DNA from 3 places in the Streptomyces sp. V2I9 genome. Region 2 is predicted to be linked to each of the others. Evidence: riboswitches for the same ligand, from Rfam matches in the RefSeq annotation. Region 2 holds a riboswitch; each other region holds the start of a gene.
What was found. Region 2 has a riboswitch for cobalamin ahead of QFZ71_RS21065 (ribonucleoside-diphosphate reductase subunit alpha). Riboswitches for the same ligand answer to the same signal wherever they lie in the genome.

Region 1: another riboswitch for cobalamin. It lies ahead of QFZ71_RS00915 (ABC transporter substrate-binding protein); the one in region 2 lies ahead of QFZ71_RS21065 (ribonucleoside-diphosphate reductase subunit alpha).
Region 3: another riboswitch for cobalamin. It lies ahead of QFZ71_RS05215 (cobalamin biosynthesis protein); the one in region 2 lies ahead of QFZ71_RS21065 (ribonucleoside-diphosphate reductase subunit alpha).

What each region holds. Positions count from the first base shown of each region.
Region 1 covers NZ_JAUSZJ010000002.1:200,354-207,468, forward strand. The annotation lists gene QFZ71_RS00905 (ABC transporter ATP-binding protein) at 1-15, opposite strand, end outside; gene QFZ71_RS00910 (FecCD family ABC transporter permease) at 12-1,106, opposite strand; gene QFZ71_RS00915 (ABC transporter substrate-binding protein) at 1,103-2,149, opposite strand; cobalamin riboswitch at 2,209-2,396, opposite strand; gene QFZ71_RS00920 (beta-ketoacyl synthase) at 2,548-3,774, opposite strand; gene QFZ71_RS00925 (acyl carrier protein) at 3,771-4,046, opposite strand; gene QFZ71_RS00930 (acyl-CoA dehydrogenase) at 4,149-6,161, opposite strand; gene QFZ71_RS00935 (beta-ketoacyl-[acyl-carrier-protein] synthase family protein) at 6,236-7,115, opposite strand, start outside.
Region 2 covers NZ_JAUSZJ010000002.1:4,749,233-4,756,347, forward strand. The annotation lists gene QFZ71_RS21060 (ribonucleotide-diphosphate reductase subunit beta) at 1-581, opposite strand, end outside; gene QFZ71_RS21065 (ribonucleoside-diphosphate reductase subunit alpha) at 581-3,004, opposite strand; cobalamin riboswitch at 3,141-3,277, opposite strand; gene QFZ71_RS21070 (GNAT family N-acetyltransferase) at 3,329-3,838, opposite strand; gene QFZ71_RS21075 (hypothetical protein) at 3,838-4,524, opposite strand; gene QFZ71_RS21080 (YbdD/YjiX family protein) at 4,752-4,955, opposite strand; gene QFZ71_RS21085 (carbon starvation CstA family protein) at 4,952-7,115, opposite strand, start outside.
Region 3 covers NZ_JAUSZJ010000002.1:1,157,849-1,164,963, forward strand. The annotation lists gene QFZ71_RS05205 (inorganic phosphate transporter) at 1-1,148, shown strand, start outside; gene QFZ71_RS05210 (hypothetical protein) at 1,161-1,388, shown strand; cobalamin riboswitch at 1,562-1,694, shown strand; gene QFZ71_RS05215 (cobalamin biosynthesis protein) at 1,830-2,795, shown strand; gene QFZ71_RS05220 (cobyric acid synthase) at 2,917-4,644, shown strand; gene QFZ71_RS05225 (putative cobaltochelatase) at 4,641-6,686, shown strand; gene cobO (cob(I)yrinic acid a,c-diamide adenosyltransferase) at 6,686-7,115, shown strand, end outside.

The sequences.
Region 1 (7,115 bases), 4.5 Mb from region 2:
CGTGGAAGCGCTCATGAGGTGCTCCGGGTGCGGTACAGGACGAGGACGAAGGCGGGGACGCCGATCAGCGCGGTGACGACGCCGACCGGTACCTCCTGCGGGTCGAGGACGGTCCGGGCGAGGGTGTCGACCCAGACCAGGAAGACCGCCCCGGCGAGCGCGGTGACCGGGAGGAGTCGCCGGTGCCCGGAGCCGGTGAGGGCGCGGGCGGCGTGCGGCAGGACCAGGCCGACGAAGCCGATCGCCCCGGCGGCGCTGACCAGGGCGGCGGTCAGCAGGGCGGTGGTGCACAGCAGCACGGTCCGGGTGCGGGCGACGTTCACGCCGAGCGCGGCGGCGGCGTCCTGCCCGAAGGCGAAGGCGTCGAGCGTGCGGGCGTGGGCCAGGCAGATCACCAGGCAGACGGCGAGCACGGCGGAGCACAGGGCGACCTCGCTCCAGCCGACGCCGCTGAGCGAGCCGAGGAGCCAGAACAGCACCCCGCGGGTCTGCTCGGCGTCGGCGGAGGTCATCACGACGAAGGAGGTGAGGGCGGAGAAGAGCTGCATCGCGGCGACGCCGGAGAGGACGACGCGGTCGGTGGAGCCGCCGAGGGTGTGGCTGAGCGACAGCACCAGGGCGAAGGAGAGGAGAGCCCCGGTGAACGCCCCGGCCGACAGCGACACCGCTCCCCCGCCGACCCCGAGGACGACCACCACGACCGCCCCGGTGGAGGCGCCGGAGGAGACGCCGAGGACGAAGGGGTCGGCGAGCGGATTGCGCAGCAGCGACTGCATCACCGTGCCGCACACCGCGAGTCCGGCGCCGCACACGGCGGCGAGGAGGGTGCGCGGCATGCGGAGGTTCCAGACGATGCCGTCCCGGATCGGGCTGAGGTCACTCGCGCCGAGCCCGAGGTGCGCGGCGACGGTGGAGCGGACGTCGGGGACGGAGATCCGGGCGGGCCCGATGGTGACGGCGACCGCGACGGAGGCCAGGAGGAGGAGCAGGCCGCCTCCCCAGAGCAGCACGGCGAGCGGAGCACCGATCCGTGCGGGGCCGTCGGGGTGGGTGGCGGCGGGCGGCGCGTCGGCCCGCTCTTCGGCCGCACGGCTGTCCGCGCTCACTCCGCGAGCCCGAAGTCGCGCAGTCCGGCCGCGACGCGCTCCAGTCCCTCGACGGTCCGGATGGTGGGGTTCATGGCCTGGCCGCTGAGGAGTACGTAGCGGCGGTTCCTGACGGCGTCCATCGTCTTCGTGACCGGGTCGGACTCCAGGAACTCGATCTTCTTCCGGGCGCTCTCGGCGGTCTGCGTCGTGCGGCTGAGGTCGCCGATGACCAGGACGTCGGGGTTGCGGTCGGCGACGGTCTCCCAGTTGATCTGGGGCCATTCGTCGCGGGTGTCGTCGAAGACGTTCTTGGCCCCGAGTTCCCTGGTGATGACGCCGGGCGCGCCGCAGCAGCCCGCGAGGTAGGGGGCCTTGGAGTCGGAGAACCAGTAGAGGAGGGAGGTACCGGAGGCGTCGATGCCGTCGGTGGCCTCGTCCACGCGGGTGCGGAGCTTCTTCACCAGGGCGTCGCCGCGTTCGGGAACGTCGAACACCTGGGCCAGTTCGCGTACTTCGGTGTAGACGCTGTCCATCGTCAGGGGTGCGGTGCGGGCTCCGTCGCCGCCGCCGCTGTTGTCCTTGCCGACGCAGTCGGCGGGCGAGATGTAGGTCGGGACGCCCAGCTTCTCGAACTGTTCGCGCGGGGCGACGCCGCCCTTGGCGAGGGTCGAGGCGAACGAGGCGGAGAGGAAGTCGGGCTCCTTGTCGAGGACCTTCTCCGAGGACGGCCGGTTCTCCGCTATCCGCTCGACGCCCGCGTTGGCCTTCTCCAGCCCCTTCATCACCGGGTCGCTCCAGGTGGCGGTACCGGCGAGCCGGTCGGCGAGGCCGAGGGAGAGCAGGATCTCGGTCGAACCCTGGTCGACGGAGACGGCCCGCTCGGGCGGGGCCTGCACGGTGACGGTGCGTCCGCAGTTCTCGAGCGTGAGCGGGAACCCGGCGGTCCTGCCGCTCTCGTCGCTCCTGCCGGGTCCCTGGCCGCCGCAGGCGGTCAGCGTGAGCAGGCCCGCCGCGAACAGGGCGGCGGTACGTATCGGGGCGGAGGTGGCTGTGGGCAGCACGAAGGACCTCGGTGTCTCTGGGCCCTGTCGCGGAGCCCGTCGTACGGTTCCCGCGCCCGGGTACGGGCGCGGGCGCCAGCAGGTCTTCGGACTCGGGTTCGTCCGGGCGGGACGCCTTCCCGGAGCGCGGGTGCGCTCCAGTGGCCGTGGCCCCGCCCGTCCCCCTCACCGCTGCGCGTCAGTTCCGGGTTCGCACCGGATTCCCTGACCCCGTCGCTGGGGTTCGACTGGCCCCGGCAAGCTATCACGCGCCTTCGCCCGGACCAGGGACGGTGCGACCAGCCGGTGCGCGGGGCCGGTGCGGCGTGGGATCGGCCCGCCGCACCGGCCCGTGGAGGGCTCCGCCGGGGTGCCGGAACCCGTGGTTCACCCGGTCCGAGCGGCACGGAATCCCGAGGTCAGGGGGCGGCCTGGAGGGCGATCACCGCGTTCTGGCCGCCGAAGCCGAAGGAATGGCTGACGGCCCGCCGTACGGGTGTCACGCGCGGGGCCTTGGTGACGCAGTCGATGTCGAATCCGGGCTCGGGGGCGTCCAGGTTCGCGATCGGCGGGATCACCCCGTGCTGGAGCGTGAGAATCGTCAGGCCCGCCTCGATGGCGCCGGCCGCTCCCATGCAGTGGCCCAGGACGCCCTTGGGGGCGGTGACGGGCGGCCGGTGCGGGTAGGCCCGGCTGATGAGCGCGGCTTCGGTGGCGTCGTTGAGGGGGGTCGACGTCCCGTGCGCGTTGACGTGGTCGACGTCTCCGGCCTGCCAGCCCGCGTCGCGCAGCGCCGCGTCGACGGCTTCCCGCGCGACCGCCCCGGAAGGGTGGGGGCTGGTGGGGTGGTGGGCGTCCGTGGTGGCGCCCGTGCCGGCGATCAGCGCTCGAGGGGCGGCTCCTCTGGACCGGGCGTCCTCGGCCCGTTCCAGGACCATGACGGCGGCGCCCTCGCCCATGACGAGCCCGGCCCGGTCGGCGGCGAAGGGGCGGCAGAGCCGGGCGGGGTCGCCGTCCCGCGGTGCCGCCGCGCCGGAGCGGCCGAAGCCGGTCATGGCGACCGGGAAGACGATCGACTCGGTGGCCCCGGCGATGGCGATGTCGCAGTGGCCGAGCGTCAGCATGTCCCGTGCGACCGAGAGCGCGGTCACCCCCGACGAACAGGCCGTGCAGGGGGCGAGGCTGGGGCCGGTGGCCTTCATGTCGATGGCGATCTCGGCCGCGGGCATGCTCGGGATGGTCAGCAGGATGCCCGAGGGAGAGGTGGCCTCGGGGCCTCGCCGGTCCAGCGCGACGGCCTGTTCGGTGAGCCCGGCGGATCCTCCGCTGCTGGTGCCGACGACGACGGCGACCCGGGCGCCGTCCCACTGCGCGGGGTCGAGCCCGGCGTCGGCGACCGCCTCGCGGGCGGCCAGGAGGGCGAACTTGACGTACCGGCCCATCCGGAAGGCGGTCCGGCCGCCGACGGCGTCGTCGAGGTCGATGCCGGAGACCGTGCAGGCGAAGTCGACCGCGCAGCCCCGGAGTTCGGGAACGGTCGCGGCGGGCGAGACGCCGGCGCGGACTCCGTCCCAGGTGGTGTCGGTGGTGTGGCCGACCGGGGTGATCATTCCCAGCCCGGTGACGGCGATGGCGGGTCGCTTCATCGGGTGTTGCTCACCGGCACCGTCGCTTCGGCCTCCATGCTGCCGACGGCCGCGTCGATGTACGCGGTGATGTCGGCCAGCGTGGCGTCCTTGTAGAGCTTCTCGGAGTCGGCGGTGACGCCCAGGGTCTCCTTGATGATGACGGCGAACTCGGCGACCGCGAGGGAGTCCATCTCCAGGCTGTCCATGGTGGACTCCGGCAGGACCTCGGCGGCGGGCACCTTGAACGTCCCGGTCAGCACCTCGGTGATCTTGGGGTGGATGGTCGTCATGGTGATTCCTCTCGTCGGCGTTCGTTGGGTGGAGCGGTTTGCTGCCGGGGGTGGGGAACGCGATGGCCCACCGCCCGAAATAACTGGATGAAGATATTCCGGTTACGCCTTCGGGTGAACCGATTCGTCAGCGCTCACCTGCGGCTTCTCGAACCATCGGGCGAGCACCGACGCGGTCCCCCAATACGCCATCAGCACCCCTCGGGTACCGAGCGCCGCGACCTTCTCCCGCAGCGGTCGCCTCCTGCTGCCGCAGACGGGCCGGCGGAACTCCCCCGCCCGGCTGCGGGCTCCGGCCCTGCGGCCCCGGTGCCAGGGGCCCTCGGGGTCGTCGTAGACGTCGGCGTAGCGGGGGCCGGCGATGGGCCAGTCCGACATCAGGCGCTCGGGAAGCGCGAAGGTCGCCACCAGCGAGGGGGTGTGCTCGGCCACCACGGCGACCGCCTCCTCCATCGCGTCGGGGAGCGAGGTGACCTGATCGGCGGTCAGCCGTCCGGCGGCGAGCAGGTCACCGCTGTTGCGGTCGATCCACCGGAGCGCGAAGAGCCGCCGCAGCTCGGTGAGGCGTTCGCGCGCCTCGCCCTCGGGCAGCCGGGCCGCGGCCTCGGCGTACGCCTCGTCCGCCTGCCGGTAGGCGTGGGCCTCGACACCGCGCAGCGCGGCCGGGGAGGCGGCGTTCCAGCGGCCGAGCGGGTCGCCGGGCGGGGCGGCGCTCATCCGCGCGCGGGCACGGGCGAACCAGAGGTCCTCCACCGCCCCGAACAGGCTGCCGAGGAAGGCGGGGTCTCCCGGGTCTCCGGGGCCGTCGCCCTCGACGGCCTCCCGTTCGGTGGCGCTGAACAGCATCTCGGCGGCGGCCTTGGCGTGCACGGCGAGGTTGTCGCCCTCGGCGGTGATGGCGCCCTCGATGCCGGTGAACAGCTCGGTCATCCCGTTGTTCTCCAACAGCCCCTGGGCGCCGCAGCGCTCACGGCATTCGACGATGACGTCACGCGCCCGCCAGGTGATCCACCCCTTGGCGACGGCGACCAGGCGCTCCGCCTCGTCCCGGTCGGCCTCCGGGGCCGACTCCCAGCGGTCCAGGGCCCTGCGGTGCAGCAGGCTCATCGCGTAGACGGTGGCCATCGCCCCGGCCAGCGGCCCGTGGTGGGTGCGGTGCGCGTACACCGGGACCTGCCGGGCGGCGCGGGACGCGGAGATCATCCGGTGTCCGGCGTACCGGACGGCGATGGCCAGGGTGACCCGCGCGGAGCCGACCGCGCAGGCGCTCATGGAGAGCTTGCCGGGGGTGACCCGCCCGATGGAGGCGAGGAACCGCCTTCTGCGGTTGGGTACGTCACTGCGGAACCGGCCGTCGTCGCCGATCCGCCCCTGCTGCCCGGCGAGCAGCGCCCCGCGCGGGACGAAGCAGCGGTCGAAGGAGGTCAGGCAGTGGTCGACCGGGGACCCCATCCGGGCGGGCAGCCGCCGCACCCGCACCCCCGGCAGGGCGCGGTGGGCGTCGGTGAGCGGGGCGAGGAAGAGGAAGACCCCGTGGTCGGTGCCGTCGGCGAGCAGACGGGCCGCCACCACACCGGACTTGGGGCCTCCGGCGGGGCTGGTGTTGGGCATGAACTTCTGCGCCCCGGCATGGGGGGTGTGGAGCACGAAGCCGTCGCGTTCACGGTCGTACGTCGCGGTCGTCTCGATCGCCGCCGCGTCGTTGCCGTGCGCCACCTCCGTACAGAGGAAGGTGCCCACGCGGCGCAGGGCGAGGAAGTCGGACAGGTCGCGCGAGGTGCCCGCGTCGTGGTCGAGGAGGCTGCCGAGGAAGAGGTTGTAGTGGATGCCCGCCACGGTCGTCAGGGCGGGGTCGACCGGGCCGAGCCATTCATGCAGGGCGGACAGCGCGCGCGGGTCGGCGGCCACCCGCGCACCGCTGTCCAGCGCGTTGTTGAGGATGCGCAGCCGGTGGTAGGAGAGAGCGAGTCGTTCGTCGGGGGTGCCGCCACCGGGGCGACGAAACGGTTCTGTTGTCAGCAGGCGACGCCAGAATCCGTGTTCCTGACGGAAGTTCGGTCCGAAGAGCACGGTGGTGAGCAGGTCGTTCGTGGACGGCGAGGCCGCGTCATTCATGGGTACGGTCACAACACAGTAACGATCAAGGAACGGCGAGGACACCCCTCGCCGTCCTGAAATGCCCCCGTATATCAGGCACGTTGGAAGGCGAGGGCGACATTGTGGCCGCCGAAGCCGAAGGAGTGGCTGAGCGCGGTCTCGACCCGCTGGTGGCGGGGTTCCTTCGTCACACAGTCGAGTGGGAAGGCATCGGGCAGCGCGTCCAGGTTGGCGATCGGCGGCACGGTGGAACGCTCCAGTGTCAGCACGGTGGCCACCGCCTCGATCGCGCCCGCCGCCGCCAGGGTGTGCCCGAGGACGCCCTTGGGCGCGGTGACCGACGGCCGGTGCGGGAAGAGCCGGGAGACGAGCGTGGCCTCCATGGCGTCGTTGAGCGGCGTGGAGGTCCCGTGGGCGTTGATGTGGTCGACATCGCCCGGCGCCCAGCCCGCCTGGTCGAGGGCCGCCTGGACGGCGCGCTGGGCACCGTACCCGTCGGGGGCCGGGGCGGTGGGGTGGTGGGCGTCCGTGCTGGAGCCGGCCCCGGTGAGCAGGGCGCGCGCGCGGCCCCCGCGGGCGCGTACGCCTTCCTCGCGCTCCAGGACGAGCATGGCCGCGCCCTCACCGATGACGAAGCCGTCCCGGTCGGCGGCGAACGGACGGGACGCGGCCGCCGGGTCTCCGCCACGGGTGGACAGCGCGCCCATCCGGGCGAACGCGGTGACCACCAGCGGGGTCAGCACCGCCTCCGCGCCGCCCGCCACCACCACGTCGCAGCCGCCGGTCAGCAGCAGATCGCGGGCGACGGCGACGGCCGTGGCCCCGGAGGCGCAGGCGGTGGCCGGGGCGAGGCTCGGGCCGCCGGCCTTGAGCGCGATGGCGACCTCGCCCGCCGCCGCGTTGGGGATCATCATGGGGACCAGCAGCGGGGAGACCGCGTCGGGGCCCGAGGCCGCCAGTCTGGCCGCGTTG
Region 2 (7,115 bases):
CAGTACACGTAGGCGAACGCCCCGTAGAAGAACAGTCCCTCGATGCAGGCCGCGAAGCAGATCAGGTTCAGCAGGAAGCGGCGGCGGTCCGCCTTCGTCTCCAGCCGTTCGATCTTCTCGACCGAGTCCATCCACCGGAAGCAGAACTGGGCCTTCTCCCGGATCGAGGGGATCTCCTCGACCGCGTCGAACGCCGCCGCCCGGTCGTCCGGGTCGGGCAGATAGGTGTCCAGCAGCGTCAGATAGAACTGGACGTGCACGGCCTCCTCGAAGAGCTGCCGCGACAGGTACAGCCGCGCCTCGGGGGAGTTGATGTGCTTGTACAGCGTCAGCACGAGGTTGTTCGACACGATCGAGTCGCCGGTGGCGAAGAACGCCACCAGCCGGCCGATCATGTGCTGCTCGCCCGGCGACAGCTTGGCGAGGTCGGCGACGTCCGAGTGGAGGTCCACCTCCTCCACGGTCCAGGTGTTCTTGATCGCGTCCCGGTAGCGCTCGTAGAAGTCCGGGTAGCGCATGGGACGCAGGGTCAGCTCGAATCCCGGATCGAGCAGGTTCTTCTCTTCGTTCGTGGTGCTCATCACTGGCAGGCCTCGCAGGACTCGGGGTTTTCGAGGGAGCAGGCGATGGCGTCCGCGTCGGGCGCCGAAGCCTGCTGTACGGGGATGGGGGCGGCGGCCGACGCCTGGCCGGACGCGGCACGGGCGATCCGGGTCGCCGGGCGCGAACGCAGGTAGTACGTCGTCTTCAGCCCCTGCTTCCAGGCGTACGCGTACATCGAGGAGAGCTTGCCGATCGTCGGCGTCTCCAGGAACAGGTTGAGCGACTGGCTCTGGTCGAGGAACGGCGTACGGGCCGCCGCCATGTCGATCAGGCCGCGCTGCGGGATCTCCCACGCCGTGCGGTACAGCGCCCGCACGTCCTCGGGGATCCACGCGAAGCCCTGCACGGAGCCGCTGGCCTCGCGCAGCGCCTCGCGGGTGCGGGCGTCCCACACGCCGAGCTTCTTCAGTTCGTCCACCAGGTAGGCGTTGACCTGGAGGAACTCACCGCTGAGCGTCTCGCGCTTGAACAGGTTGGAGACCTGCGGCTCGATGCACTCGTACACGCCCGCGATCGAGGCGATCGTCGCGGTCGGCGCGATGGCCAGCAGCAGCGAGTTGCGCATACCGGTCTTCGCGATCCGGGAGCGCAGGGCGTCCCAGCGCTCCGGCCAGTTCAGCTCGGTGGCGTAGTGGTCGGGGTGCAGCACCCCGCGCGCCGCCCGCGTCTCGGCCCAGGCCGGCAACGGGCCCGACCGCTCCGCGAGGTCGCAGGACGCCTCGTACGCGGCGAGCATGATGCGCTCGGAGATCTTCGTGGAGAGCGCGCGGGCCTCGGGGGAGTCGAAGGGCAGGCGCAGCTGGAAGAAGACGTCCTGGAGGCCCATCGCGCCCAGACCGACCGGCCGCCAGCGGGAGTTGGAGTTCCCCGCCTGCTCGGTCGGGTAGAAGTTGATGTCGACGACCCGGTCCAGGAAGGTCACGGCGGTGCGGACCGTGGAGTCCAGGCGCTCCCAGTCGATCGAGCCGTCCGCCACGAACGCGCCCAGGTTGACCGAGCCCAGGTTGCAGACGGCCGTCTCGCCGTCGTTCGTGACCTCCAGGATCTCCGTGCACAGGTTCGAGGAGTGCACGACCCGGCCCGGCTCGGCGGTCTGGTTCGCGGTCCGGTTGGAGGCGTCCTTGAACGTCATCCACCCCTGCCCGGTCTGCGCGAGGGTCCGCATCATCCGGCCGTACAGCTCACGCGCCGGCATCGCCTTGCGGGCCAGCCCCGCGGCCTCGGCCGCCCGGTAGGCGGCGTCGAACGCGTCGCCCCACAGATCGACCAGCTCGGGCACGTCCGCCGGGGAGAACAGCGACCACTCGGTGTCCGCCTCGACCCGGCGCATGAACTCGTCCGGGATCCAGTGCGCCAGGTTCAGGTTGTGCGTACGCCGCTGGTCCTCGCCGGTGTTGTCGCGCAGCTCCAGGAACTCCTCGATGTCCGCGTGCCAGGTCTCCAGGTAGACGGCCGCGGCGCCCTTGCGCCGGCCCCCCTGGTTCACCGCGGCCACCGAGGCGTCCAGCGTCTTGAGGAACGGCACGATGCCGTTGGAGTGCCCGTTGGTGCCCCGGATCAGCGAACCCCTGGCGCGGATGCGGGAGTACGACAGACCGATGCCGCCCGCGTGCTTCGAGAGCCGTGCCACCTGGTGGTAGCGGTCGTAGATCGAGTCCAGCTCGTCCTTGGGCGAGTCCAGCAGATAGCAGGAGGACATCTGCGGGTGCCGGGTGCCGGAGTTGAAGAGCGTGGGGGAGGAGGGGAGGTAGTCCAGCTTGCTCATCAGCCCGTAGAGCGCGGCGACCTCGTCCAGCGCCCGCGCCGACTCGTCCTCGGCGAGGCCCGCCGCCACCCGCAGCATGAAGTGCTGCGGGACCTCGATCACCTGGCGGGTGTGCGGGTGGCGCAGCAGATAGCGGCTGTGCAGCGTACGGAGACCGAAGTAGCCGAAGCGGTCGTCCGCGCCCTCGGCCAGCGCCCGCTCGACCAGCTCGTCCAGCGCCTTCGCGTGCAGCTCGACGAAGGCGGCGGTGCGGTCCGCGATCAGGCCCTCGCGGTGCCCGACGACGACCGAGGCGGAGAAGGACGTCGCGCCCTGGCCCGCGGCCTCGTCCGCGATCGTACGGGTCAGCAGCCGGGCGGCGAGCCGGGAGTACGCCGGGTCCTCGGAGATCAGCCCCGCGGCGGCCTCGGTGGCCAGCGAGCGCAGCTCGGCCTCGTCGGAGCGGGCGTTGCGCCCGCGCAGCGCGGCGGCGGCGACCCGGCCGGGGTCGGTGTCGGGAAGATCGACGGTGAGATCGGTCAGGGTCCGCAGCAGCGCGGTACCGGGTCCGTCGTTCGGGGTGTTCCCGGCCGTGGCCGACACCGGGGGCACTGCGGATTCGGTGGCTGAAACCGGATCGGCGGGCGCGATGGTCACAGGGCTTTCCCTCGCTCGGCAGGGGCCTGCGGAGGGCGGAGAAGCCGGGCAGCGCGAAACCCGGGGTCGGGGCAGCGCAGCTGACGGCGTCCACCGGCCCATCCGCGAGGCCCGGACGTCTGGCGCCCGGTTCGGTCGAGCCGGACGCGCTGTCGACAGGTCTTCGGACTTGCGGGTGCGCAGAAGCGCACTGATCACACCGTTGCGGGACAGTTCCGGATTCGCACCGGATTCCCCTGCGGCGACAGCGAGGTCGAGCATACATGTGGGGGCAGCCGGATGATGTGGCCCCCACATGTTGTGTCGCGGCGATGTCCTTCGCGCCTAGGAAGACGCCTCCAGGTCCAGCCGGAACGTCATGAGCCGTAGGCCCGGCACCGGCTCCCAGTCCCGCTCGGGGGTCCGCAGAAAGCCCAGCCGGCGGTAGATCCTCCGGGCCGGGAACATGGCCGGCTGCGTCGACAGCACCAGCGCCCGGACCCCGTCGGCGGACCGGGCCCGCTCGATGCAGGCCCGCACCAGCGCCTCGCCCGCGCCCCGCCCGCGCCCCGCGCGGGCCACCGCCAGCATCCGGAACTCGGCCTCGTCCGGACCGGCGATGTCGCACCACGGAGCACCCGGCGGGACGTACGTCACCCCGCCGAGCACCGCCCCCTCCGGGGCCACCGCGACGAGGACCTCCGCCTCGGCCGCCCGCTGCTCCACCGCCCGCAGCTTCAGCAGGTACGGGTCCCGCGGACCGTCCAGCAGGCCGTCGCCCAGATACGCCTCGGCGATGATCTCGCCGAGAACGGCGTGTTCGGCGGGGTCGGCCACCCTGACCGTCACCTTCATCAACCACTCGTTCCCACGTCGTTGTCGGGGGCGCCGTCCCCCACCGGCGGCAGGTCGCCGCGCTCGACCGGCCGCTCGGCGGAGTCCGGGCCGGCGGGCGGCAGGACCTCGTCGAGTTCGCGGTCGTCGGCCCGGTGGGCGGCCAGGGCCGCCGCCCGCAGCGTCGCCCGGTCCACCTCCTGGCGTGTTCCGCTCAACGTCACCACGAGGCCGCCCTGTTCGCGCGCGTACGCGTGCCCCGACTCCGTGGCGCTGTACCACTGTCCGCCGTCCCGCTCGCAGGTCGCGGGGGGCTTCCGGCCGGCCGGGTGGGCGGCGGCGTCCGTGCAGTCGGCCACGGCGTGCGGGCGGCGCTCCACCGACAGCTGGATGCGGCCGCCGTCCGGCGAGGTGTAGGCGCTGCCGAACCCGTCGTCGCCGAGCACCCCGACCGACCGGCGGGCCAGGGCGAAGCCGTCGGCCTCGGTCACCCACACATGCTCCGGGACGGTCCGCGCGGCCCGCGCCCGCGCCTCCAGCTCCGCCCGGTCGGGCGCCGGGACGGCCGAACCGCTCGGGTCCGCCGCCCGCGCGTCGGGCGGCGGCTCGGTGCCGCAGCCCGCCGAGGCGGCCAGGGCCACTGCCGGCGCCGCCGGGGTGATGGTGCGGACGAGCCGGAACCGGGGCCGCCGGGAACGCGAGGTCATGCGCACATCCTTGCGTACGGTGAGGGCTCCGTGTGCCGGGAAGGCGAACGACGGGAAGGCACCGGAAGGACGGCCGGGCCCGGCGGGCAGTGGAAAGGCCGGCGGGCAGCGGACCGCCGGGCGACCGGAAGGCCGGCGGGCGACTGAAAGGCCGCCGGGCCGCCGCCCGCCCCATCGGGGGAGGGGCGACGGCCCGTGAGCGAGGGCCTGGTGACCGGCCGTCGGGCTCAGCAGCAGCGGAAGCCCTCGCGGGGGTCCGCCTCGCGGGCGTCCATGCGTGCGCGCTCGAAGGCGCGGCGGGACAGGACGGGCGCGTCCGGATCGTGTGCGCGGGCGTGCGCCACGTACCGGTCGTAGACCGACTCGCCGGTCACCTCGCGGACGTACCAGCGGATCCGCCCGGCCAGCCGTCGTACATCCGCGACCGTCATGTCCGGCTCCCCGTTCCCGCCGCCTCCTTGCGCAGGCCGCCCTCGGGGCCGACACCGGCGGCGGCCAGTTCGGCCTTCTCCTCCTTGGTCGCGAAGAGCGAGGCGGGGGCGACGAGCCGGGACTCGACGAACGGCGTCTCGTGGAGCTTGACGCTCTCCGGATCGCGGATGGCCTGGTAGCAGACCCTCGCGGCGTCCACGAGCACCACGATGATGAGGAGCGCGAAGAGCGCGCTCAGCACCCCGTCGACGGTGGAGTTGGTGACGACGGTCCGCATGTCGTCCATGGTCTTCGCCGGGGGCAGCACCTCGCCCGCGTCGATGCCCGCCTGATACTTGTCACGCTGGGCGAAGAACCCGATCTTCACGTCGTCGGAGAAGATCTTCTGCCAGCTCGCGGTGAGCGTGACCGCCACGTCCCAGGCGAGCGGGACCGCGGTGACCCACGCCCACTTCAGGCGGCCGGACTTGACGAGCAGGGTGGTGCAGACGGCGAGCGCGACGGCCGCCAGCAGCTGGTTGGCGATGCCGAAGAGCGGGAAGAGCTGGTTGATGCCGCCCAGCGGGTCGTGCACGCCGACCCAGAGGAAGTAGCCCCAGCCGCCGACCACGACGGCGCTGGCGAACCAGACCCCCGGCTTCCAGCTGACCTCGCGGAACGGCTTGTAGACGTTGCCCAGCATGTCCTGGAGCATGAAGCGCCCCACCCGGGTGCCGGCGTCCACGGTGGTGAGGATGAAGAGCGCCTCGAACATGATGGCGAAGTGGTACCAGAACGCCTTCATCGCGGTCCCGCCGACCACCGCGGAGAAGATCTCCGCCATGCCGAGCGCGAACGTCGGCGCGCCCCCGGTCCGGGAGAGCAGGCTCGCCTCCTCGACGTCCTTGGCGGCCTGCGCCAGGGCGTCCGGGGAGATCGTGAACCCGAAGTTCGCCACGGCCTGGGAGGCGGACTGGACGCTGTCGCCGATCACGCCGGCGGGCGCGTTGATGGCGAAGTAGAGACCGGGGTCGATGATGCAGGCGGCGATCATCGCCATGATCGCCACGAACGACTCGACCAGCATGGCGCCGTAGCCGATCATCCGGATCTGCGTCTCCTTCTGGACCATCTTCGGCGTGGTGCCGGAGGAGACCAGGGAGTGGAAGCCGGAGAGCGCGCCGCAGGCGATGGTGATGAAGACGAAGGGGAACATCGAACCGGCGAAGACCGGGCCCGAGCCGCTGGAGGCGAAGTCGGTGACCGCGGGCATCTTCAGGGTCGGCAGGGCGACGACCACGCCCAGGGCCAGCAGCCCGATCGTGCCGACCTTCATGAAGGTGGAGAGGTAGTCGCGCGGGGCCAGCAGCAGCCAGACGGGGAGCACGGAGGCGAGGAACCCGTACACGATCATCCAGATGACCAGCGTGCCCGGCTCCAGCGTGAAGAAGTCCGCCCACGACGACTCGGCGACCCAGCCGCCCGAGACGATCGCGAGGAGCAGCAGCGCGACGCCGATGAGGGAGACCTCGCTGACCTTGCCGGGCCGCAGGATGCGCAGGTAGACGCCCATGAAGAGGGCGATCGGGATCGTCATGCCGATGGAGAAGACGCCCCACGGCGAGTGCGCGAGCGCGTTCACGATGACCAGCGCGAGGACCGCGAGCAGGATGATCATGATGATGAAGACCGCGACCAGGGCGGCGATCCCGCCGACCGGCCCTATCTCGTCGCGCGCCATCTGACCGAGCGAACGGCCGTTGCGGCGGGTGGAGAAGAAGAGCGTCACCATGTCCTGGACGGCCCCGGCGAAGATGACGCCGACGACGAGCCAGATCGTGCCGGGCAGATAGCCCATCTGCGCGGCGAGCACCGGGCCGACCAGCGGCCCCGCCCCGGCGATGGCGGCGAAGTGGTGGCCGAACAGGACGCGGCGGTCGGTGGGATGGAAGTCGACGCCGTTGTCCAGCCGTTCGGCGGGGGTCGCGCGGTTCTTGTCGGCCTTCAGGACCCGGTTGGCGATGAACCGGGAGTAGAAGCGGTACGCGATGGCGTACGAACCGAGGGCCGCCGCCAGCATCCAGGCGGCGGAGACCTCCTCGCCCCGTGAGAGCGCGAGGGTGGCCCAGCCGACGGCGCCGGCCAGAGCGACCAGACTCCAGACGACCACGGACTTCGGG
Region 3 (7,115 bases), 3.6 Mb from region 2:
CACTGAAACCCAAGACAGCGGTGGCGATGTCCGCCGTTCTCAACCTGATCGGCGCGTTCCTCTCGGTGGAGGTCGCCAAGACGATCTCCGGCGGGATCGTCAACGAGGACGGCCTCAGAACAGAGGTCATCTTCGCGGCGCTCGTCGGCGCCATCCTGTGGAATCTGCTGACCTGGCTGGTCGGCCTCCCCTCCAGTTCCTCCCACGCCCTGTTCGGCGGTCTGATCGGCGCCGCGGTCATGTCGGCCGGCTGGTCCTCGATCAACGGCGGCACCGTCGTCACCAAGGTCCTGCTCCCGGCGATCGCCGCCCCCCTGGTCGCCGGCTTCGCCGCGATGCTGGCCACGCGGCTGACGTACCGGATCAACCGGAACGTCACCGACCCGAACCAGCTGAAGTCCACCGCCAAGGGCTACCGGGCCGGGCAGATCGCCTCCGCGGGGCTCGTCTCGCTCGCCCACGGCACCAACGACGCCCAGAAGACGATGGGCATCATCACCCTCGCCCTGGTCACCAGCGGTGTCCTGGCTCCCGGCTCCAACCCGCCGATGTGGGTCATCGTCTCCGCCGGCGTCGCCATCGCCCTCGGCACCTACCTCGGCGGCTGGCGCATCATCCGCACCATGGGCAAGGGCCTGACCGACCTCAAGCCGCCGCAGGGCTTCGCGGCCCAGACCAGTGCGGCCACCGTCATCCTGGCCTCCTCGCACCTCGGCTTCTCGCTCTCCACCACCCAGTCCTGCTCGGGTGCCGTGATGGGCGCGGGCCTCGGCCGCAAGGGGGGCGTGGTCCGCTGGTCCACCGCCACCCGGATGTTCGTCGCCTGGGGCCTGACGCTGCCGGCCGCCGGTCTGGTCGGCGCCGCCGCCGAGTTCCTGACCAAGCAGGGCACGTGGGGCATCGCCGTCACCGCGCTCCTGCTCGTCGGCGGCTCCTTCGCCATCTGGCTGGCCTCGCGCCGCCAGCCGGTCGACCACACCAACGTCAACGACTCGGACGGCGACGACGAGCCCCGGGGCGTCGTCACCACCGCCATGGCCGCGGTCCAGCCGCCGCCCGCCGGCGTCCCGGCCGCCGGCCTCATGACCACCATCGCGGCCCCGGCATCGGCGCCCGACGACCCGGCCCGGCCGACGGCCACGGTGTAAGGACGGATCCACATGAAAATCGACTGGGCAGCTCTCGCCTCCGTCTTCGGTGTCAGCCTCGTGGTCACCGTCGCGCTGGTCGGCCTCTTCACCCTGGGCATCGTCGCCCTCTCCAAGCTGTCGGCCCCGTCCGGCGGCGCCTCCGGCGGGTCGGCCGCGCTGGCCCGCACCAGCGCCTACGCCTGCTTCGCGGCGTGCGCGGCGGCGGTCGCGTACGGGATCTACCTGATCGTCGCCTGACCCGTCACGCGTACGCCCCCGGGCGCCCCGCATCGGCACTCCATCGGGCCGGACCCACACCTGTGTGTCCGGCCCGATGTGCGTCTGCCCACAGTGGAGCCCCGCAGGTCAACAGCGAGTTGACGGCTGTTCGCGGGGCGTGGTGGACTGCCGGAGCCATTTACGGCGACAGCAGAGGAAGCCGGTGCGAATCCGGCGCGGTCCCGCCACTGTCACCGGGGAGCACTCCCCCACACCGGACGTCACGGCTCGCGGTACGCGGGCTGGAAGGCCGGGGGAACTGCGGATCCGGGAGCCAGGAGACTCTCGTCGCCGTCACGTCGAACCAGGGCGCGGACCCTGAGTGAGGACTACGCCATGCCCGGCCGCCGTGTGCCGCATTCCGTGCCCCCGACTCCGGGCCGAGCCGCCGGAACGCCTCTCCCCGCGGCGGGCTGACCCGTGCGGGCCGATCGCGTCTTCGCGTACGGCGCCACGGCCGGGCTGATCGCCGACGCCCTCCTGGGCGATCCACGGCGGGGCCACCCCGTCGCCGGGTTCGGCCGGGCCGCCGCACGGGTGGAGTCCCTGCTGTGGCGGGACGACCGGGGCCGGGGCGCACTGCACACCCTCGTCTGCGCCGGAGGCGCCGTGGGGGCCGCCGCGCTGACCGCGCGCGCCGTCCGGACCCGCCCCGCGCTCGCCGTCGCGCTGACCGCCGCCACCGCCTGGTCCGTCGTCGGCGGTACGTCGCTGGGCCGGGAGGCCCGTGCCATCGGGGATGCGCTGACCGCCGGGGACCTGGAGGCGGCCCGGCGGCGGCTGCCGCATCTGTGCGGGCGCGATCCGCACGCCCTGGACGGTCCGGGGATCGCCCGCGCCGTCGTCGAGTCGGTCGCGGAGAACACCTCGGACGCCGTCGTGGGCGCGCTGGTGTGGGGCGCGATCGGCGGAGTGCCGGGGCTCGTCGGGTTCCGTGCGGTGAACACCCTCGACGCGATGGTCGGCCACCGGTCGCCCCGCTACCGCCGCTACGGCTGGGCCTCGGCCCGGCTGGACGACGTGGCGGGGTGGCCGGGCGCCCGGCTGACGGCCGCGCTGGCGGTGGTGGGCGGCGGGCGGCCCCTGGACGCCGTACGCGCCTGGAGGGCCGACGCGCACCGCCACCCGAGCCCGAACGCGGGGCCGGTGGAGGCCGCGTTCGCCGGGGCGCTCGGCGTACGGCTCGGCGGCACGCTGGCGTACGCGGGGCGCGTCGAGCACCGGCCGGTGCTGAACGGGGCGGCCGGGCGGGACGTGCGCGGCGCGGACATCGAACGCGCGGTGCGTCTGTCGCGCCGGGTGGGTCTGCTGGCCCTCGGGGTGTGCGTGGCGGGCCGGCTGGCGGCGGGATGCCTCCTCGCGGGGCGGAAGCGGGGACGGACGTGAGCGGTCGGGGCACGGGAACGGGACGCGCCGCGGGGACGCGCCGCGGTACGGGCACGGGGCGCCCCGAGGGGACGGGCGTGGACGGTCCGGCACGGGACGCGGTACAGGAACGGGAGCGGGCATGAGCGGTGGGCTGCTGGTCGCGGGGACCACGTCCGATGCGGGCAAGAGCGTCGTCACGGCGGGCATCTGCCGCTGGCTGGTGCGCCAGGGTGTGAAGGTCGCGCCCTTCAAGGCGCAGAACATGTCGCTGAACTCCTTCGTGACCCGCGAGGGCGCGGAGATCGGCCGGGCCCAGGCGATGCAGGCGCAGGCGGCACGGGTGGAGCCGACGGCCCTGATGAACCCGGTGCTGCTGAAGCCGGGCGGCGACCGGTCCAGTCAGGTGGTCCTGATGGGCAGGCCGGTCGGCGAGATGAGCGCGCGGGGATACCACGGGGGCCGTCAGGAGGCGCTGCTCGGCACGGTCACCGACTGCCTGGAGCAGCTCCGGTCGGCGTACGACGCGGTGATCTGCGAGGGGGCCGGTTCGCCGGCGGAGATCAACCTGCGGCGCACCGACATCGTGAACATGGGGATCGCGCGGGCCGCGGGCTTCCCCGTGCTGGTGGTCGGGGACATCGACCGGGGCGGGGTCTTCGCCTCGTTCTTCGGGACCACGGCGCTGCTGAGCCCCGAGGACCAGGCGCTGGTCGCCGGTTACCTGGTGAACAAGTTCCGGGGCGACGTCTCCCTGCTGGAGCCGGGCCTGGACATGCTGTACGGGCTGACCGGGCGGCGGACGTACGGGGTGCTCCCCTTCGCCCACGGGCTCGGCATCGACGAGGAGGACGGCCTGCGGGTCTCCCTGCGGGGTGCGGTGCGGGAGTCGGTCGTGGCTCCCCCGCACGGCGAGGACGTGCTGCGGGTCGCGGTCTGCGCGGTGCCGCTGATGTCGAACTTCACCGACGTGGACGCGCTGGCCGCCGAACCGGGCGTCGTCGTGCGGTTCGTGGACCGGGCGGAGGAGCTGGCCGACGCGGACCTGGTGGTCGTGCCGGGGACGCGCGGCACGGTGAAGGCGCTGGCCTGGCTGCGCGAGCGCGGCCTCGCGGACGCGCTGGCGCGGCGGGCGGCGGAGGGCCGGCCGGTGCTGGGGATCTGCGGCGGGTTCCAGGTGCTCGGCGAGCGGATCGAGGACGAGGTGGAGTCGCGGGCGGGGGTCGTGGACGGGCTCGGACTGCTGCCCGTACGCGTCCGCTTCGACCGGGCCAAGACGCTGGCGCGGCCGGTCGGTTCGGCGCTGGGCGAGCCGGTGGAGGGGTACGAGATCCACCACGGGGTGGCCGATGTGCGGGGCGGGGAGCCGTTCCTGGACGGATGCCGGGTGGGTGCGGTGTGGGGGACGCACTGGCACGGGTCGCTGGAGAGCGACGCGTTCCGGCGGCGGTTCCTGGCGGAGGTGGCGCGGGCCGCCGGGCGGCGGTTCGTACCGGCGCCGGACACGAGCTTCGCGGTGCTGCGCGAGGAGCAGCTGGACCGGCTCGGGGATCTGGTCGAGGAGCACGCGGACACGGACGCGTTGTGGCGGCTGATCGAAGGGGGCGCGCCCGGAGGATTGCCGTTCGTGCCGCCGGGGGCGCCCGCCCTGCCGGCGGCCGGCGGGGGCACGGGGGCGCTCGGGGTCGCGGGGGCGGGTGCACCGGAGAGCCGGGGCACGGTCCGGGACCCCGCTCCCCGGTCGCCGGAGGGATGGGGAGCGGGGAGCCCGGCGGCGGTGGGAGAGGCCCGGAAGGCCCGGGAGGACGAGAACGCCCGGTCCGCCGCGTTCGGGGTTGCTGATGTTCATGTCGACCAGGAGGCCAAGTGAGTACGCCGTATCCCTTCACCGCGATCGTCGGGCAGGACGACCTGCGGCTCGGGCTGTTGCTGAACGCGGTCAGCCCCGCTGTCGGCGGGGTCCTCGTGCGCGGGGAGAAGGGGACCGCCAAGTCCACCGCCGTGCGGGCGCTCGCCGCGCTCATGCCCGAGGTCTCCGTGGTCCCCGGCTGCCGGTTCTCCTGTGATCCCGTCTCCCCTGATCCGGCGTGTCCCGACGGGCCGCACGCGGAGGCGGCCGGTGTGTCGCGTCCGGCGCGGACCGTGGAGCTGCCCGTCGGCGCGTCGGAGGACCGGCTGGTGGGGGCGCTGGACATCGAGCGGGCGCTCTCCGAGGGCGTGAAGGCGTTCGAGCCGGGGCTGCTGGCCGACGCGCATCGCGGCATCCTCTACGTGGACGAGGTCAACCTCCTCCACGACCACCTGGTGGACCTGCTGCTGGACGCGGCGGCCATGGGCGCCTCGTACGTGGAGCGCGAGGGTGTCTCCGTACGGCATGCGGCGCGGTTCCTGCTGGTCGGGACGATGAACCCGGAAGAGGGCGAGCTGCGGCCGCAGTTGCTGGACCGGTTCGGCCTGACCGTGGAGGTCTCGGCCTCCCGCGACACCGACGAGCGGGTGGAGGTCGTACGGCGGCGGCTCGCGTACGACGACGATCCCGAGGGGTTCACGGCGCGCTGGGCCGAGGAGGAGGGCGCGCTGCGTGAGCGGATCGCCGTCGCGCGCGCCCTGCTGCCGCGGGTCGTGCTGGGCGACGGCGTGTTGCGGCAGATCGCCGCGACCTGCGCCGCGTTCGAGGTCGACGGGATGCGGGCGGACATCGTGATGGCCCGTACCGCGACCGCGCTGGCCGCCTGGGCGGGGCGCGAGGAGGTCACCGCCGACGACGTGCGGCAGGCCGCGCTGCTGGCGCTCCCCCACCGGCGCCGCCGCAACCCGTTCGACGCGCCCGGCCTGGACGAGGAGAAGCTCGACCGGACCCTGGACGAGGCCGGCGGGCCGGACGGCGGGCCGGACGACGACGATCCCGGCCCGGACGGCGGGGGTGACGGCGGCGGGGGCGGCGGTGTGCCCCCGCAGGCCGACGGCGAGGACCGTACCCCGCCGCACGCCGAGGGCGGCTCGGACGACATGCCGTCAGAGGCCCCCGGGAGCGCGCCCGACGCGCCCGGCGCCCCCGGTCGGCCCGCCGGGGGCGAGCAGCGGCCGGTGGCGTCCGCCGAGCCGTTCCGGGCGAAGATGCTCAGCGTGCCGGGGCTGGGGGAAGGCGCTGCGGGGCGGCGCTCCCGCGCCCGTACCGAGCACGGGCGCACGACCGGCGCCCGGCGGCCCGAGGGGGCACTGACCAAGCTGCACCTGGCCGCGACCGTGCGGGCCGCCGCGCCGCACCAGCGGGCGCGCGGGCGTAGCGGGCGCGGGCTCGTGGTGCGCCGGGACGATCTGCGGCAGGCGGTCCGGGAGGGGCGCGAGGGCAACCTCGTGCTGTTCGTCGTGGACGCGTCCGGGTCGATGGCCGCCCGGCAGCGGATGAGCGCGGTCAAGGGGGCCGTGCTGTCGCTGCTGCTCGACGCCTACCAGCGGCGGGACAAGGTCGGCCTGGTCACCTTCCGGGGCAAGGAGGCCGAGGTGGCGCTGCCGCCGACCTCGTCCGTGGACGCCGCCGCCGCCCGGCTGGAGTCGCTGCCGACCGGGGGCCGCACCCCGTTGGCCGCCGGGCTGCTCAAGGCCCACGACGTGCTGCGGGTGGAGCGCCTGCGCGATCCGTCGCGGCGGCCCCTGCTGGTCGTGGTCACGGACGGCCGGGCGACCGGCGGCCCGGAGCCCGTGGCGCTCGCCGGCCGGGCCGGCCGGCTGCACCGCTCGGAGGGGACGGCCTCGGTCGTCGTGGACTGCGAGTCGGGGTACGTACGCCTCGGCCTCGCCGGGGAACTCGCCCGCGAACTGGGAGGCACCGCCGTCACGCTCGACGAGCTGCGGGCCGACTCGATCGCCGGGCTCGTCAAGGACGTCACCGCAGCCGGGAGGGCCGCTTAATGCCACAGGGACAGCCGACATCGGTGCCGGACGACGGGCTCACCACCCGTCAGCGGCGCAACCGCCCGCTCCTGTTCGTCCACACGGGCATCGGGAAGGGCAAGTCGACGGCGGCCTTCGGTCTCGCGCTCCGGGCGTGGAACCAGGGGTGGCCGATCGGGGTGTTCCAGTTCGTGAAGTCGGCGAAGTGGAAGGTCGGCGAGGAGAACGCGCTCAAGGTGCTCGGCGCGAGCGGAGAGGGCGGCACGGTCGACTGGCACAAGATGGGCGAGGGCTGGTCCTGGGTCCAGCGCGACGGCCAGCTCGACAACGAGGAGAAGGCGCGCGAGGGCTGGGAGCAGGTCAAGCGCGACCTGGCGGCCGAGACGTACAAGCTGTACGTGCTGGACGAGTTCGCCTACCCGCTGCACTGGGGCTGGATCGACACCG